Regions from separate parts of the Blautia sp. AF17-9LB genome, predicted to be linked through region 2. Evidence: riboswitches for the same ligand, from Rfam matches in the RefSeq annotation. Region 2 holds a riboswitch; each other region holds the start of a gene.
What was found. Region 2 has a riboswitch for thiamine pyrophosphate ahead of DWX00_RS13345 (energy-coupled thiamine transporter ThiT). Riboswitches for the same ligand answer to the same signal wherever they lie in the genome.
Positions count from the first base shown of each region.

Region 1: linked by a shared signal. The riboswitch ahead of thiM (hydroxyethylthiazole kinase) and the one ahead of DWX00_RS13345 (energy-coupled thiamine transporter ThiT) in region 2 are both predicted to bind thiamine pyrophosphate.
Region 3: linked by a shared signal. The riboswitch ahead of DWX00_RS09720 (TenA family protein) and the one ahead of DWX00_RS13345 (energy-coupled thiamine transporter ThiT) in region 2 are both predicted to bind thiamine pyrophosphate.

Region 1 covers NZ_QUGU01000002.1:156,117-160,929, reverse strand. The annotation lists gene DWX00_RS02810 (Gfo/Idh/MocA family protein) at 1-519, shown strand, start outside; gene DWX00_RS02805 (response regulator) at 581-754, opposite strand; TPP riboswitch at 911-1,022, shown strand; gene thiM (hydroxyethylthiazole kinase) at 1,149-1,970, shown strand; gene thiE (thiamine phosphate synthase) at 1,957-2,601, shown strand; gene thiD (bifunctional hydroxymethylpyrimidine kinase/phosphomethylpyrimidine kinase) at 2,717-3,496, shown strand; gene thiC (phosphomethylpyrimidine synthase ThiC) at 3,522-4,813, shown strand, end outside.
Region 2 covers NZ_QUGU01000012.1:37,039-41,851, reverse strand. The annotation lists gene DWX00_RS13360 (stage III sporulation protein AF) at 1-154, shown strand, start outside; gene DWX00_RS13355 (stage III sporulation protein AG) at 159-728, shown strand; gene DWX00_RS13350 (SpoIIIAH-like family protein) at 742-1,461, shown strand; gene DWX00_RS13345 (energy-coupled thiamine transporter ThiT) at 1,533-2,201, opposite strand; TPP riboswitch at 2,267-2,376, opposite strand; gene DWX00_RS13340 (DUF4867 family protein) at 2,529-3,146, shown strand; gene DWX00_RS13335 (L-fucose/L-arabinose isomerase family protein) at 3,256-4,722, shown strand.
Region 3 covers NZ_QUGU01000007.1:199,428-204,240, reverse strand. The annotation lists gene DWX00_RS09745 (DUF4316 domain-containing protein) at 1-716, shown strand, start outside; gene DWX00_RS09740 (hypothetical protein) at 716-1,414, shown strand; gene DWX00_RS09735 (plasmid mobilization protein) at 1,411-1,755, shown strand; gene DWX00_RS09730 (CD1845 family protein) at 1,841-2,131, shown strand; gene DWX00_RS09725 (relaxase/mobilization nuclease domain-containing protein) at 2,220-3,629, shown strand; TPP riboswitch at 3,687-3,786, shown strand; gene DWX00_RS09720 (TenA family protein) at 4,010-4,684, shown strand; gene thiD (bifunctional hydroxymethylpyrimidine kinase/phosphomethylpyrimidine kinase) at 4,681-4,813, shown strand, end outside.

The sequences.
Region 1 (4,813 bases), on a different contig from region 2:
AGTTTCAAAGAGTACAACATGAAGAACCGCTTCTTCAACCGGAATCTCGCAGGCGGCGCGATGCTTGATATCGGCGTATACGCACTCTCCTTCCTCCGCTGGTTCTTCGACTCTAAGCCGGATCAGCTCCTTTCCCAGGTAAAGCCCGCTCCGACCGGTGTGGACGAGCAGGCCGGCCTCCTTCTCACCAATCAGGAAGGACAGATGGCAAGTGTGATGCTCTCTCTCCACTCCAAACAGCCGAAACGCGGCATGGTTTCCTGTGAGAACGGATTTATCGAGATCATGGAGTACCCGCGTGCCTGGGAAGCAAAAATCACAGACGCTTCCACCGGCGAATCCGAAATCATCAAAGCCGGTGACAACGCCGATGCACTCGCCTATGAGCTCGCCGACATGGAACGCGCCATCAATGGAGATGCATCTGCCATGCACCTCGACTACACGAAGGACGTCATGGATCTGATGACCTCCTTCCGCAGAACCTGGGGCTATACGTACCCTGAGGAAGAAAAATAAGATTCGCACATCAAAAGCTACTGCCCGGCACACATCAGATGCCGGGCAAGGGCACTTCTTTTCACCTGCAATACTCTGCAATTTTCTTTTTCAGTAATTCCGCATCAATCGGCTTTGCGATATGCACGTCCATGCCGGCCTCTTTTGCGGCCTGCCGGTCTTCAACAAAGGCGTTGGCGCTCATGGCGAAAATCGGAATGGAGGCGGCATCATCACGTCCATGACTTCCACGCATATTTTATACTTCATTTTACGCTGATATTATTTTCTCTGTCAACCCAAATAACATTACATTTCCAATATTTTGCATGTCTTTTTTATTTTTCTGAAATTTTTTTAAATCTTCCGTTTTTCTCTTGCACAATTGTTTTTATGCGTATATAATTGTCTGCAGAAAGCAAAGGGGAGCTCGCGTGCGAAGCGGGCTGAGAGTAGGATGCATCTCCTAGACCCTGAACCTGATTTGGGTAATGCCAACGTAGGGAGATACGATATGCACATTTTCTGCAGATATATCTCCACGTATATCTGCTTTTTTAATCTCTATGAACACATCATCAACAGGTTCTTCCAGTACCACAAGGGAATTTGCTTCTGCAAAAATACTCACACAGGAGGAACAAAAAATTATGTTAGGCACTTGTCTTGACAATGTCAGAAAAACAACCCCTCTCGTACACAACATCACAAATTACGTTACAGTAAACGATGTCGCCAATATTCTGCTGGCATGCGGCGCAAGCCCGATCATGTCCGATGAACCGGAGGATGTCGAGGATATCACCTCCATCTGCGGCGGTCTGAACATCAACATCGGAACGCTGCACAGAACGAGCATCGACGGCATGTACCGTGCCGGTGCAAAAGCAGCTTCGCTCGGCCACAAAATCCTGCTCGATCCAGTCGGCGCAGGCGCAAGCCACTTACGTACTTCGACCGCAGTCGGACTGATGGAAAAAATCCCGTTCACCGTCATCCGCGGAAATATTTCCGAAATCAAAACACTGGCACTCGGAAGCGGAACGACAAAGGGTGTTGACGCAGACGTTGCCGATAAAGTAACAGACGAAAACCTCGACAGCGCCGTTGCTTTTGCAAAAAACTTTGCGAAAGACCACAACTGTGTTGTCGCCATCACAGGAGCGATCGACCTCGTTGCCGATGCTGACACCTGCTACGTGATCCGCAACGGACGCGCCGAGATGGGAAGCATCACCGGAACAGGCTGCCAGCTCTCCGGCATGATGACCGCTTACCTCGTTGCCAACCCGGACGAGCCGTTAAAAGCCGCTGCTGCCGCTGTCTGCGCAATGGGACTTGCCGGCGAGATCGGCTGGAGCCATATGAAACCGGAAGACGGCAACTCCACCTACCGGAACCGCATCATCGACGCCATCTACCACATGGACGGCGAGATGCTAGAGAAAGGTGCAAAGTATGAAGTGCGATAAAAAAGGCCTGCTTTTATATGCTGTGACAGACCGCAGCTGGCTGAACGGCGAGACACTGTACAGCCAGGTGGAAAAGGCTCTGCAGGGCGGCGCAACGTTTATCCAGCTCCGCGAAAAAAATCTTGACCAGGATCACTTTATGGAAGAGGCACTGGAACTGAAAAAACTCTGTGCCGCATACCATGTTCCTTTCGTCATCAACGATAACGTGGAAATCGCAGCTAAGATGGATGCGGACGGCGTTCATGTCGGCCAGAGCGATATGGAGGCCGGCGATGTCCGTGCAAAGCTTGGCCCGGACAAGATCATCGGCGTTTCGGCACAGACCGTGGAACAGGCCATTCTCGCCGAGCAGCGCGGGGCAGATTACCTCGGCGTCGGCGCAGTCTTCCACACCGGTTCCAAGGCGGATGCGGAGGATGTCAGCCACGAAACGCTGACTGCTATCTGCAATGCCGTTAAAATCCCTGTCATCGCCATCGGCGGCATCACACGCGATAACGTGACGGAGCTTTCCGGCAGCGGCATCTGCGGCATTGCCGTCATCAGTGCCATTTTTGCACAGAAAGACATTGTTTCCGCAACGAAGGATCTGAAAGAACAGACTCTGCGCATGCTGGAAAACAAATAATTTTACGTAACCATTCATCCTCACACCAGGCGGCAGACTGGGGGCACCACTTTCTTTGTCGCCTGTCCAAAAAGAAAAGTAATGCAAAGGAGTAATTCTCATGGACGCGAAAAACATGAAAACAGCATTAACAATCGCGGGAAGTGATTCCAGCGGAGGCGCCGGCATTCAGGCAGACATCAAAACCATGATCACAAACGGAGTTTACGCCATGTCGGCAATTACCGCACTCACCGCCCAGAACACCACCGGCGTTTCCGGTATTTTCGATGTAACACCGGAGTTTCTGGCCGCACAGCTTGACGCCGTCTTTACGGACATCTTCCCGGACGCCGTCAAAATCGGTATGGTATCCTCCCCGGCACTGATCGAAGTCATCTCCGAACGGCTTCGCTTCTACCAGGCCAAACACATCGTTGTGGACCCGGTCCTCGTCGCTACAAGCGGCTCCGCGCTCGCTTCGGGCGGCGTGCCTGACCTGATGAAAAAACTGCTCTTTCCTCTGGCCGAAGTCATCACACCGAATATCCCAGAGGGAGAAGTTCTCTCCGGCATCAAAATCCAGTCGGAAAGCGATATGGAACGCGCCGCAAAAGAGATCGGGGATTCCTGCGGCTGTGCCGTTCTGTTAAAGGGCGGCCACAGTATCAATGATGCCAACGATCTTTTATATCACGACGGCACATTTACCTGGTTCACCGGAAAACGCATCGACAATCCGAACACACACGGCACCGGCTGTACACTCTCCAGCGCCATCGCATCGGGGCTCGCAAAGGGGCTTTCCCTTCCGGATGCCATTTCCGCCGCAAAAGAGTATATTTCGGGCGCACTCGCGAGCATGATGGATCTCGGCCACGGCTCGGGACCGCTGAACCACGCTTACCGGATCTGATTTTGAAAATAAAGGAGAACAACAGATGGAACGCAATTACGCAACACAGATGGACGCCGCACGCCGCGGCATTGTAACACCGGAGCTGAAAAAAGTCGCAGAAAAAGAGTATATGGCCGTGAAAGACCTGATGCCGCTCGTTGCCAGCGGAAAGGTTGCCATTCCGGCCAATAAGCTGCACACCTGCATCGACCCGGAGGGCATCGGCTCGATGCTGCGCACGAAAATCAATGTAAATCTCGGTGTTTCGAAAGACTGTAAAGATTACGATGTGGAGATGCAGAAGGTACTCTCCGCGGTCAATATGGGCGCAGAAGCCATCATGGACCTGTCGAGCCACGGCAATACGCAGCCGTTCCGGCGGAAACTGACCTCCGAATGTCCGGCCATGATCGGCACCGTGCCGGTATATGACAGTGTGATCCATTACCAGAGAGACCTGGATACGCTGACCGCCAAAGATTTTATTGACGTCATCCGCCTCCATGCCGAGGACGGTGTCGATTTCGTCACCCTGCACTGCGGCATCACCAGAAAAACCATCGATCAGATCCGCAAACACAAACGGAAAATGAATATCGTTTCCCGCGGCGGCTCCCTCGTGTTCGCCTGGATGTGCATGACCGGCGAGGAGAATCCGTTCTACGAGTATTACGATGAGATTCTCGATATCTGCCGTGAATACGATGTGACCATTTCTCTCGGCGACGCCTGCCGTCCTGGCTGCCTTGCCGACGCAACGGATGTCTGCCAAATTGAGGAGCTGGTGCGCCTCGGCGAACTCACCAAACGTGCCTGGGAAAAAGACGTTCAGGTTATGGTTGAGGGACCGGGCCACGTTCCGATGGATCAGATTGCGGCCAACATGAAAGTACAGCAGACCATCTGCATGGGCGCTCCGTTCTATGTCCTCGGCCCTCTTGTGACCGATATTGCACCGGGCTATGACCACATCACCGCTGCCATCGGAGGCGCGATTGCGGCCATGAACGGCGCTGCTTTCCTGTGCTACGTAACGCCGGCAGAGCATCTGGCTCTTCCGAACCTGGATGATGTAAAACAGGGCATCATCGCAAGCAAAATCGCCGCACACGCTGCCGACATCGCCAAAGGTGTTCCGCATGCGCGTGATATTGACGACAAGATGGGCGATGCCCGCCGCGTGCTCGACTGGGAAGCACAGTGGGACTGTGCACTGGACCCGGAGACCGCAAAAGCCATCCGCGCCGACCGCTCGCCGGAACAGGAAGATACCTGCTCGATGTGCGGTAAATTCTGTGCCGTGCGAAGCATGAACAAAGCTTTAAACGGCGAACA
Region 2 (4,813 bases):
CATTGAAGCGCCGATGCGGCAGACGAGCATTTACCGCGAAGAACAGAAAAAACAGCGGGAAATGCTCGATGAAAAGCTGACAGAGATCAAAAGTGTTTTAAGTGAGGTCTACGGAACCGATCCGGCGCATATTATGGTAGAGATTTCGGAATAGGCCTATGAGGGAAAAGGCAGCGGCGTTTTTCCGGAAACAGAAAAAGGAGCAGTGGATGCTGTACTTCCTGCTGGCGGCAATCGGCGTTGTCCTGCTGCTGCCGACGGGAACAAAAAAGACCGGTGAGGAGACAGAACAGCCGCAGGAGACGGCTGCGCGTCCGGCGGGAGATGCGGGAGCATCGGTGCAGGGGGAGATGGAACAGCGCCTTTGTGACGCACTTTCCCAGATGGACGGTGTGGGCGCAGTGCACGTCGTGGTGACGCTGGAATCCACAGGAAAAAAGATTGTGGAAAAAGATGTCCCAACGCGGAGCACAACGGAGGAAAACAAGAAGGGAGAGGAGACCGGAAGCGTTACATCCTCGTCGCAGGATGAGGCAACTGTCTATGAAAAGACACAGAACGGGGCCGAGACACCGTATGTGGTTTCCGAGGAGTACCCGGCGGTGCGCGGCGTGCTCGTTATCGCAGAAGGCGGGGGAAACCCGGTGACGATACAGGAGATTCAGGAGGCCGTGATGGCATTATTTCAGGTGGGCGCAAATAAGATTAAAGTAGTCAAAATGAAGTAAAGGAGTCAAATGCGTGGAAAAATTAGAACAGGAAATGAATGCACCTGAGAAAATGGCAGAGACACCATCGCCGAAAAAGACGGCCGGGAAAAAGAAAAAATTCCGGAAAAACCAGGTCATCATCACCGCCCTTGCGATCATGATCGCCGTCGCCGGATACATCAACTATGCGGACAGTACCCTGTCCACGAAGGAGAAGGCAGACGGAACCACGGCGGATGCCAGCACCGTTTTAAAAGACATCTCCAGCCTGGACACCGACATCACCGACGAGGTGGATGCCGGCACAGCAGGGGACTCGTCGCGGACCGTCACCGAAACGCCGGGAGAGGCAGTCCTTGCCGGGGCATCTACATACATGGCCCAGGCCAGAATCGACCGCGAACAGATCCGTTCCCAGAACAAAGACACCTTAAATGAAATCATCAACAACACCAACCTCTCCGAAACCGAGCGCCAGAGCGCTGTCCAGAGCATGGTGGAAATGACGGAACTCGTAGAAAAAGAGTCAGCAACCGAACTCCTCCTCGAAGCCAAAGGCTTCACCGACGTCGTTGTAAACCTGACCGGCGAAACCGCCGACATCGTCGTTCCGATGAAAGAAGTAACCGAGGAACAGCGTGCCCAGATCGAAGACATCGTAACCCGTAAAACCGGAATCGGCGTAGAAAACATCGTCATCACCCCCATGAGCTCCGCCGCCGACACAGCCGCAGAGGAGAGTGCTCAGTAAATTTTGATATCCACGTAAAAAATCCGGAAACGCAAAATCATGCGTTCCCGGATTTTTTCACGTAATTCTATTTAATTTGCACCATGTGCTGTTCTTGCAACCGTCTGCAGTGCTTTCTTCACCGGCGGCAGCGAGATCAGAATCACCGTCAGCACACCTTCAGCCAGCAGATAGCTGTAGTTGTAAATAATCGGATACAGCGCCTTTAAAGACTGCGGGAAATTCTCCGGCATATAATCCATCCAGTACAGATACCCGCCTAACGTATGGAAAAATCCCCTCGCCAGCACAGCTACAATATACCCGATCAGCAGCCCGTTTTTCTTCTTTCCAAAGAATCCGGCCACACCCAGCGCCGCAAACGCAAACACATAATCACAGCACACCTGGAACAGCGACAGCACATACGGCCCCTGGATAAACTGCAGCAGTCCATAAGCAAAACCAACGAGAATACCCGTCTTCGCCCCATACCAGTTCGCAATCAGCACAATAAACAGCATCGAAAACAACGTAACCGATCCCCCGTACGGCAGCTCAAACACCTTCACATACGAAGTCACAAACGCCAGCGCCATCCCCATCGCACAAAACGCCAGCTTCCTTGCATCCATTCCCGTCCCCTTACTCTTCTGAGCAGAAAGAACCGAAGCAATCACCACCAGCGCCACCATCAGCACCACGCATCCAACATAACCGGCCGTCGTCAGTCCGCCGTCAGCAGTAACAAAAAAACTCATAAAAAAACCTCCTTCGCATTCCGCTTGGAGGGGCTCACATAAAAACACAGTCCCGAATCACCTCCGAAACCACGTTCCAGCTTCCCTACGCAGGAATTATCCCGTTCAGGTAGTGAGGGTCCGTGAGCTTATCCCTGTCCCACGTTCTCAGCCAAAGGCTCCCCTAGCGTCTTATTATTTTAACGTATTAAAGTATACCAACCTCCCCCTTATTTGTCAACCTACCCGTTTTTTCATCCAAATACATGTTGACAAGAAGTACATACAAGTGCTATATTACAATTAGTTCAATCATTAAACTAATTGTACGAAAGGAGCACCAACACAATGCAGATTCTGAAAGTAACAGACGAAGCATTCCGCCAGTACGGCAAAGTCATCAAAGACCTCGACGTCAGCGACATCATCACCGCCATGTCCGAGACCCCATGTCCCGACGACGTAGTCTACGAGCCTTCCATTGAAAGTCTCGAAGCCTGCAAAAGCGCCCAGTCCGTATCCGACAGCCTCTACGGCGGCATGCCGATCCAGATCGGCTACTGCAACGGCCACAACCATTTACTGAACGCCGTAGAATACCACCGCGACAGCGAAATCAACATCGCCGTAACCGACCTGATCCTGATCCTCGGAAAAGAACAGGACATCACCGAAGACCACACCTACGACTCATCCAAAATGGAGGCCTTCTTAATCCCGGCCGGAACCACCATTGAAGTCTACGCAACCACCCTCCACTACGCACCATGCAACGTGGCAGCCAGCGGCTTCAAATGCGTCGTAGTCCTTCCAAAAGGAACCAATACCGACATCACCCTGGAAGAAAAACACACCCCGGAAGACGACCTGCTCTTCGCCAGAAACAAATGGCTCTTAAGCCACCCGGATGCAAACATCGCTGGAAGCGTAGCAGGCATCAAAGGAGAAAACCTCTCGGTAAAATAAAACCAGAGACAAAACCAGAAATCAGAAACACTGCCCCAAAAGAGCAGTTCTGAACATAAAAAGAAACCAAAAACCAAGAAAACCAAAAAAAGGAGGATCTTCAAAAATGATCAACAATACACCGGAAATCAAATTAGGTATCGTTGCAGTAAGCCGTGACTGCTTCCCGAACAGCCTTTCCGAGAACAGAAGAAAAGCAGTCGTAAAAGCATACGACGGAGAAATCTACGAATGTCCAATCATCGTCGAGAATGAAATCGACATGATGAACGCACTCGAAGACCTGAAAAAAGCAGAGTGTGATGCACTTGTTGTATACCTTGGAAACTTCGGACCGGAGACCGAGGAAACCCTGCTTGTAAAATACTTCGACGGACCTTGCATGGTAGTAGCAGCAGCAGAAGAGACCGGCGACGACCTTGTAGGCGGACGCGGCGATGCATACTGCGGCGTTCTGAATGCAAGCTACAACCTGAAACTGCGCAACCTGCACGCATACATTCCGGAGTACCCGGTTGGCGATGCAGAAGACGTAGCAGCCATGATCAAAGATTTCGTACCGGTTGCAACTGCAGTTGTAGCTGTTAAGAACCTGAAAATCATCAGCTTCGGACCGCGTCCGGCCAACTTCCTGGCATGTAACGCACCGATCAAACAGCTGTACAACCTCGGCGTAGAAATCGAAGAGAACTCCGAGCTTGACCTGTTTGAAGCATTCAACAAACACGCAGGCGACGAGAGAATCCCGGCAGTCGTAGAAGATATGGCAAAAGAGCTCGGCGAAGGAAACCTGAAACCGGAAATCCTGCCGAAACTGGCTCAGTACGAGATCACCCTGTTAGACTGGATCGAAGCACACAAAGGCTCCAGAAAATACGTAACCCTGACCGGAAAATGCTGGCCGGCATTCCAGACACAGTTCGGATTCGTTCCTTGCTATGTCAACAGCCGTCTGACCAAGATGGGCATCCCGGTATCCTGTGAGGTAGATATCTACGGAACACTGTCCGAGTTCATCGGAACCGTTGTATCCAAAGACACCGTAACACTCCTCGACATCAACAACACCGTTCCGAAGGATATGTATGAGAGCGAAATCAAAGGCAAATTTGATTACACCTTAAAAGATACCTTCATGGGATTCCACTGCGGAAATACCGCTTCCACCAAACTGGCATTCTGCTCTATGAAATATCAGATGATCATGGCAAGAACTCTTCCGGAAGAAGTAACACAGGGTACCCTCGAGGGAGATATCGTTCCTGGAGACATCACCTTCTATCGTCTGCAGAGCACATCTGACGCAAAACTGCGCGGATACATCGCAGAGGGCGAGGTTCTTCCTGTAGCAACACGTTCCTTCGGAAGCATCGGTATCTTCGCTATTCCGGAGATGGGCAGATTCTACCGTCACGTACTGGTAGAGAAAAACTATCCGCATCACGGCGCAGTAGCATTCGGACACTTCGGAAAACCGTTATTCGAAGTATTCAAAATGCTCGGTGTTGAAGTAGATGAGATCGGCTACAACCAGCCGAAGGGTGTTCGTTACCCGACAGAGAATCCGTGGGGCTAATCCGTTCCGGAAGATTCACTGAAAAATAAGAAAGATATGCAGTAACGCATAAGCAAAAGGGCGGAGCAGAGATCTAGGTCTGCTGCCGCCC
Region 3 (4,813 bases), on a different contig from region 2:
CTGTTCGGAAAGGAACATCTCAACCGGAGCTGGATGCACGCAGCCATGAAGAAGTGATACCAAGAAATGATGCAGCGGAAAAACAAAATGAGATTCCGGGCAGACAGATTCCTTCTCAAACAGATCCGCTGGTAGAAATCCGCTCTGCGGTCCATAGTAATTACGCGGGTATGGTCGCTATGCTGGGTGCGGACAACCGTGTGTATTTGGGGCGTGAGGAACGCTGCCATTACCAGAATATGCAGCCATCTTACTATGACAATCAGGACGGTTCCCTGTGTTTTGTCTGTGATCAGCCCGACATGTACTATTTTCTCTATGGAGAAGGCTGGGCGCATACCCAGGCGGAAATGCTGGAACGAGGGCTTACCCTGCGCCAGTATGAAGAATTTGCAAGACTGCAAAATGGGGTCCTTGCACAGTTTACCACCCAAAGAGAAATTCTGTTTGCCGGACAGCCATTTCAGGCGCCGGAGAGTTATCTGCGCAATGCAGAACTTTATGAGGAAGGTCAGACCGGCAACTACAATATGCTGGATGGCAGGCTGAACAACGAACCTCCTGTGCGCCCGGATCTGACAGACGGACAGACGGATGAAGAAATCCGGGAGCTGGTGCCGGAAGCAAAGCCGTCTTTGATGGACCGTTTGAAAGCAGACAAACCGGAGCATGAAGCAAGGCAGATGATCCCTCCGGTGCCGGAAAGGGAACGCTGATGGCCGGGGTAAGATTTGAGGATGTAGATCTTTTGGGTGCTCTTTCCCGTATCGTAGATCTTCATACCCAACATTATAAAGAGGACTTTGACCTGGATAAGGAACTGATCTCAAAACTGGCTTTGTCAGAGCGTTCAGAGGATAAACAGCTTCTTTGGATGTCACGCCCTTGCGGAACCTATACCCTGCGCGAACGGGAAGTTTATCTGGAGGGCAGCCATGAAAACAAAGTGTGGCGGTTTTACCAGGAGCAGACAAATGATCCCGTTTTGGCTTATGCCATCTCTTTGAAAGAAGTCAGGGACGGAAAAATATTTGGCGATCTCTATCCGCTAAATTATAGAGAACATGTGGAACGGATGAAAAAATTGACCTGTCCAATCGGAAATGTAGCCGTTGCTTTTGAGGATGGAAATGTTATCACGATTCCCTATCAGGAACGGAGACAATTTATGAACCGGCTTATGCCAGAGCATGGAGCCCCTAAAACAATGACTTATCTGCCAGAAAATGAGCCGGAGCTGATGATAATTCTAAAACGGGAACGCCTCAAACGCAGCTATCATGCGACAGCCGGAAATCTGGAGGAATATCTTGATAAGCTGGAAAAGACCACCTTGCGGGAAAAACTCAAAAGAGCAAAGACGGCGGTTTCGACGCAGGAGGTCTCATCTCATAAAAGAGGGTTGGAACGATGAATGGCGGGCATAACAAAAAATCCGTCCGCGTCGAATTTGTCATGTCCGAAGCGGAGGCCGAACTGGTAAAAGAACGCATGGCGGAACTTGGCATTACCAACCTGTCGGCATATCTGCGAAAGATGGCCGTAGACGGTTACATCATCCACCTTGATATGGGAGATATTCAGGAAATGATCCGGCTTCTCCGCATTTGTTCCAATAACTTAAACCAATATACCAGACGGGCCAATGAGACCGGCAATATTTATGCCGCAGATATAGATGACATCCGCACCCGTCTGGACAGCCTTTGGGATGGCATGGACAAACTGATCCGGGGATTTGCAAACATTTCATAAACAGCCGGAAAGCCGTTGCTTTCTTTTTGCCGTCACGGTAAAATTTTTATAAGGGCAGATGCCCTTCTGAAAGGAGGCAAAGCGTATGCGTTTGATAGGTAAATTACTGGCACTTCCCTTTATGCTGGTTACGGGGATTCTTTATCTGGTATGTAAATTTTTAGTGGTTCTTTCCGGTGCGGTACTTGGGATTCTTTCTGGGATCATCTTTCTGGCGGCATTGGTGCTGTTCTTTGTCGCAGGATTTTTGCCGGGTCTTGCATGGCTTATGATCGCCTTTCTTATCAGTCCATACGGTCTGCCTCTGGCGGCTGCATGGCTGGTAGGGATCATTGGCGGGGCAAACAGTGCCTTAAAGGATTTTATATTTGGTTAAGCAGATTTGGCGGGGCGCATAGGCAGCCCCGCTCTTTTTCTGCAATTATAACTTCTCTGATTGGAATTAAGTTAAGGAGGTGACGAAAATAGCGACCACAAGACTGATGCCTCTGCATGTAGGAAAAGGTCGGAATATCTCTACTGCGATCTCAGATATTATTGATTATGTAGAAAATCCGCAGAAAACCGATTTTGGAAAATTCATTTATGGCTATGAGTGTGATACCCGGCTTGCTGATGCAGAGTTTCTTCTGTCCAAACGACAGTATGCAAATCTGACCGGCAGAAATCAGGGTGCAGATGATGTGATCGCCTACCATCTCCGTCAGGCATTTAAGCCCGGCGAAGTTACGCCAGAAGAAGCTAATCAGATCGGCAGGGAGCTGGCACTGAAGCTCACAAAAGGAAACCATGCCTTTGTTGTCTGCACCCATGTGGATAAGCACCATGTCCATAATCACATCATTATCAACTCTACTACACTGGACTGTCAGAAAAAATTTCGCAACTTCTGGGGTTCTACCTGGGCAATCCGGCGAATGAATGACAAGCTGTGTTTGGAACATGGACTTTCGATTGTAGAAAATCCGAAACCCAGCCGGGAGCATTATGGCACATGGCTGGGGAATAAAAAGCAGCCTTCCTTTCAGGAGCAGATACGCATTGCTATTGATGCTGCATTAGAGGAAAAGCCAAAAGATTTTGAGGAACTTCTACAGAAGCTGGAAACTGCTGGGCTGGAAGTCAACCGTGAAAGAAAACATCTTCGGTTCCGAGTTCCGGGACAAGAAAATTATACCCGATGCGATACGCTCAAAGGCGATTATACAGAACAAGCCATCAAAGAACGGATTGCCGGTACACGGACAGTAAAACCCCGCCATGCCTTTTCTAAAAAAACGGTTTCCAAAGTTGGATTGCTGGTTGATATTGAAGTTGCAATCCGTTCCGGCAAGGGCCCTGGTTATGAGCGCTGGGCAAAAGTGTTCAACCTAAAGCAGCTTTCTCAGGCAGTGCTCTACTTAAAAGAACATGGCGATATGGGTTATGAGGATCTTCTGGAAAAAGCCAACGCCACTACCACTAATTTCAATACCTTATCCGTTCAGATCAAAGATCTGGAGTCAAAAATGAACGCCAATGCCGAGCTGCAAAAACAGATCGTAAACTATGCGAAAACGCGGGCTGTCTATGTAGAATATCGCAAAGCCGGGTACAGCAAAAAATTCCGAACAGAACATGAAGCTGAAATTCTGCTGCACCAGGCGGCAAAGAATCATTTTGACGAGCTGGGAATCAAAAAGCTCCCCTCTGTCAAATCTCTCCGGGAGGAATACACCGATCTTCTGGAACAAAAACGGAAAGCCTATTCTGCCTATAAGCAGGCCAAAAATGATATGAAAGAACTTCATAATGTTCGGGCCAATGTGGAATACCTATTAGAGATTTCTTCCCCACCACAACCGCAGCGCAGCACAGAAAAATCCCGTCAATAAGGTTTGCTAACTTGAATTCTATAGACCTTGACTTTCCTGGACTTCTTAACTATAATAATACTCAAGCAGGGGGACTACCTTGTAGTTGAGAAGGTTAAAACCTGACCGTTTGAACCTGTTGGCTAATACCAACGCAGGGAGCTAAAGAATACAGATTCGTATTTTTTGGACATTCTCTGTTTTGGGAATGTCCTTTTTAATTGAATAAGATATGATATGTGTTTGCGAGGGAACTGAACAAGTTGAAAAAGGTAAGACCTGACCTCTGGACCTGTCGGCTAATACCGGCGTAGGGAAGCAATTTCTTACGCTCGTATTGCGTCTGAAAGAGCTTCTAATTGTTTTAGAGGCTCTATTTTTTTATTTTAGGAGGAACAAACATGGCATTTATGAAAGACATTTTAACCCGCAACATCCCCATTTGGGAAGAATGTGCAGCTACCCCATTTGTGCAGGAAGTGCAAACTGGAAAGCTACCTCTTGAAAAGTTCAAGAGATATATGATTCAGGATAGTATCTATCTGAAAAACTATGCCCGTATATACGGCAAGGCAATTTTTCATGCTGATACATTAAGAGAAATTCAGCTTTACTATTCCATGCTGAATTTTGTAAATGATACGGAATCAGAAGTGCGTCTGGATTATCTAAAGCAATTTTGCATGACGGATAATGATATTGAACTGATCGCTCCTCTGCCTGAAAATCAAAATTACATTGATTTCATGTTTGAGATTGCGTCACATGGAAAGAATGAAGAAATTTTAATGGCGGTTCTTCCCTGTATGCTAAGTTACAGCTATATATTCCGCAAATTGGCGGCTGTTCCTACAAGCAGACAGTCAAGATATTGGGACTTTATCAAAGATCATGCGGATGAACAATATGCAGAAAGCTGCAAAGAATGGTCTGCTTTTGCAGAGCATAAATGTGCCGGGTTATCAGTAGCAAATAAAAAGTATCTGGCTGATATTTTTGAAAAAGCAAGTTTGTTAGAGCTTGCTTTTTGGAAGATGGCCTATCGGAACGAGAGAATGGAGGAAAATGCAAAATGAAAAAAGTATTGTCCATTGCCGGATCAGATTGCAGCGGAGGTGCAGGTATTCAGGCTGATTTGAAAACTTTTTCTGCTCACGGTGTATTTGGAATGAGTGTTATTGTTTCTGTTGTTGCAGAGAACACCA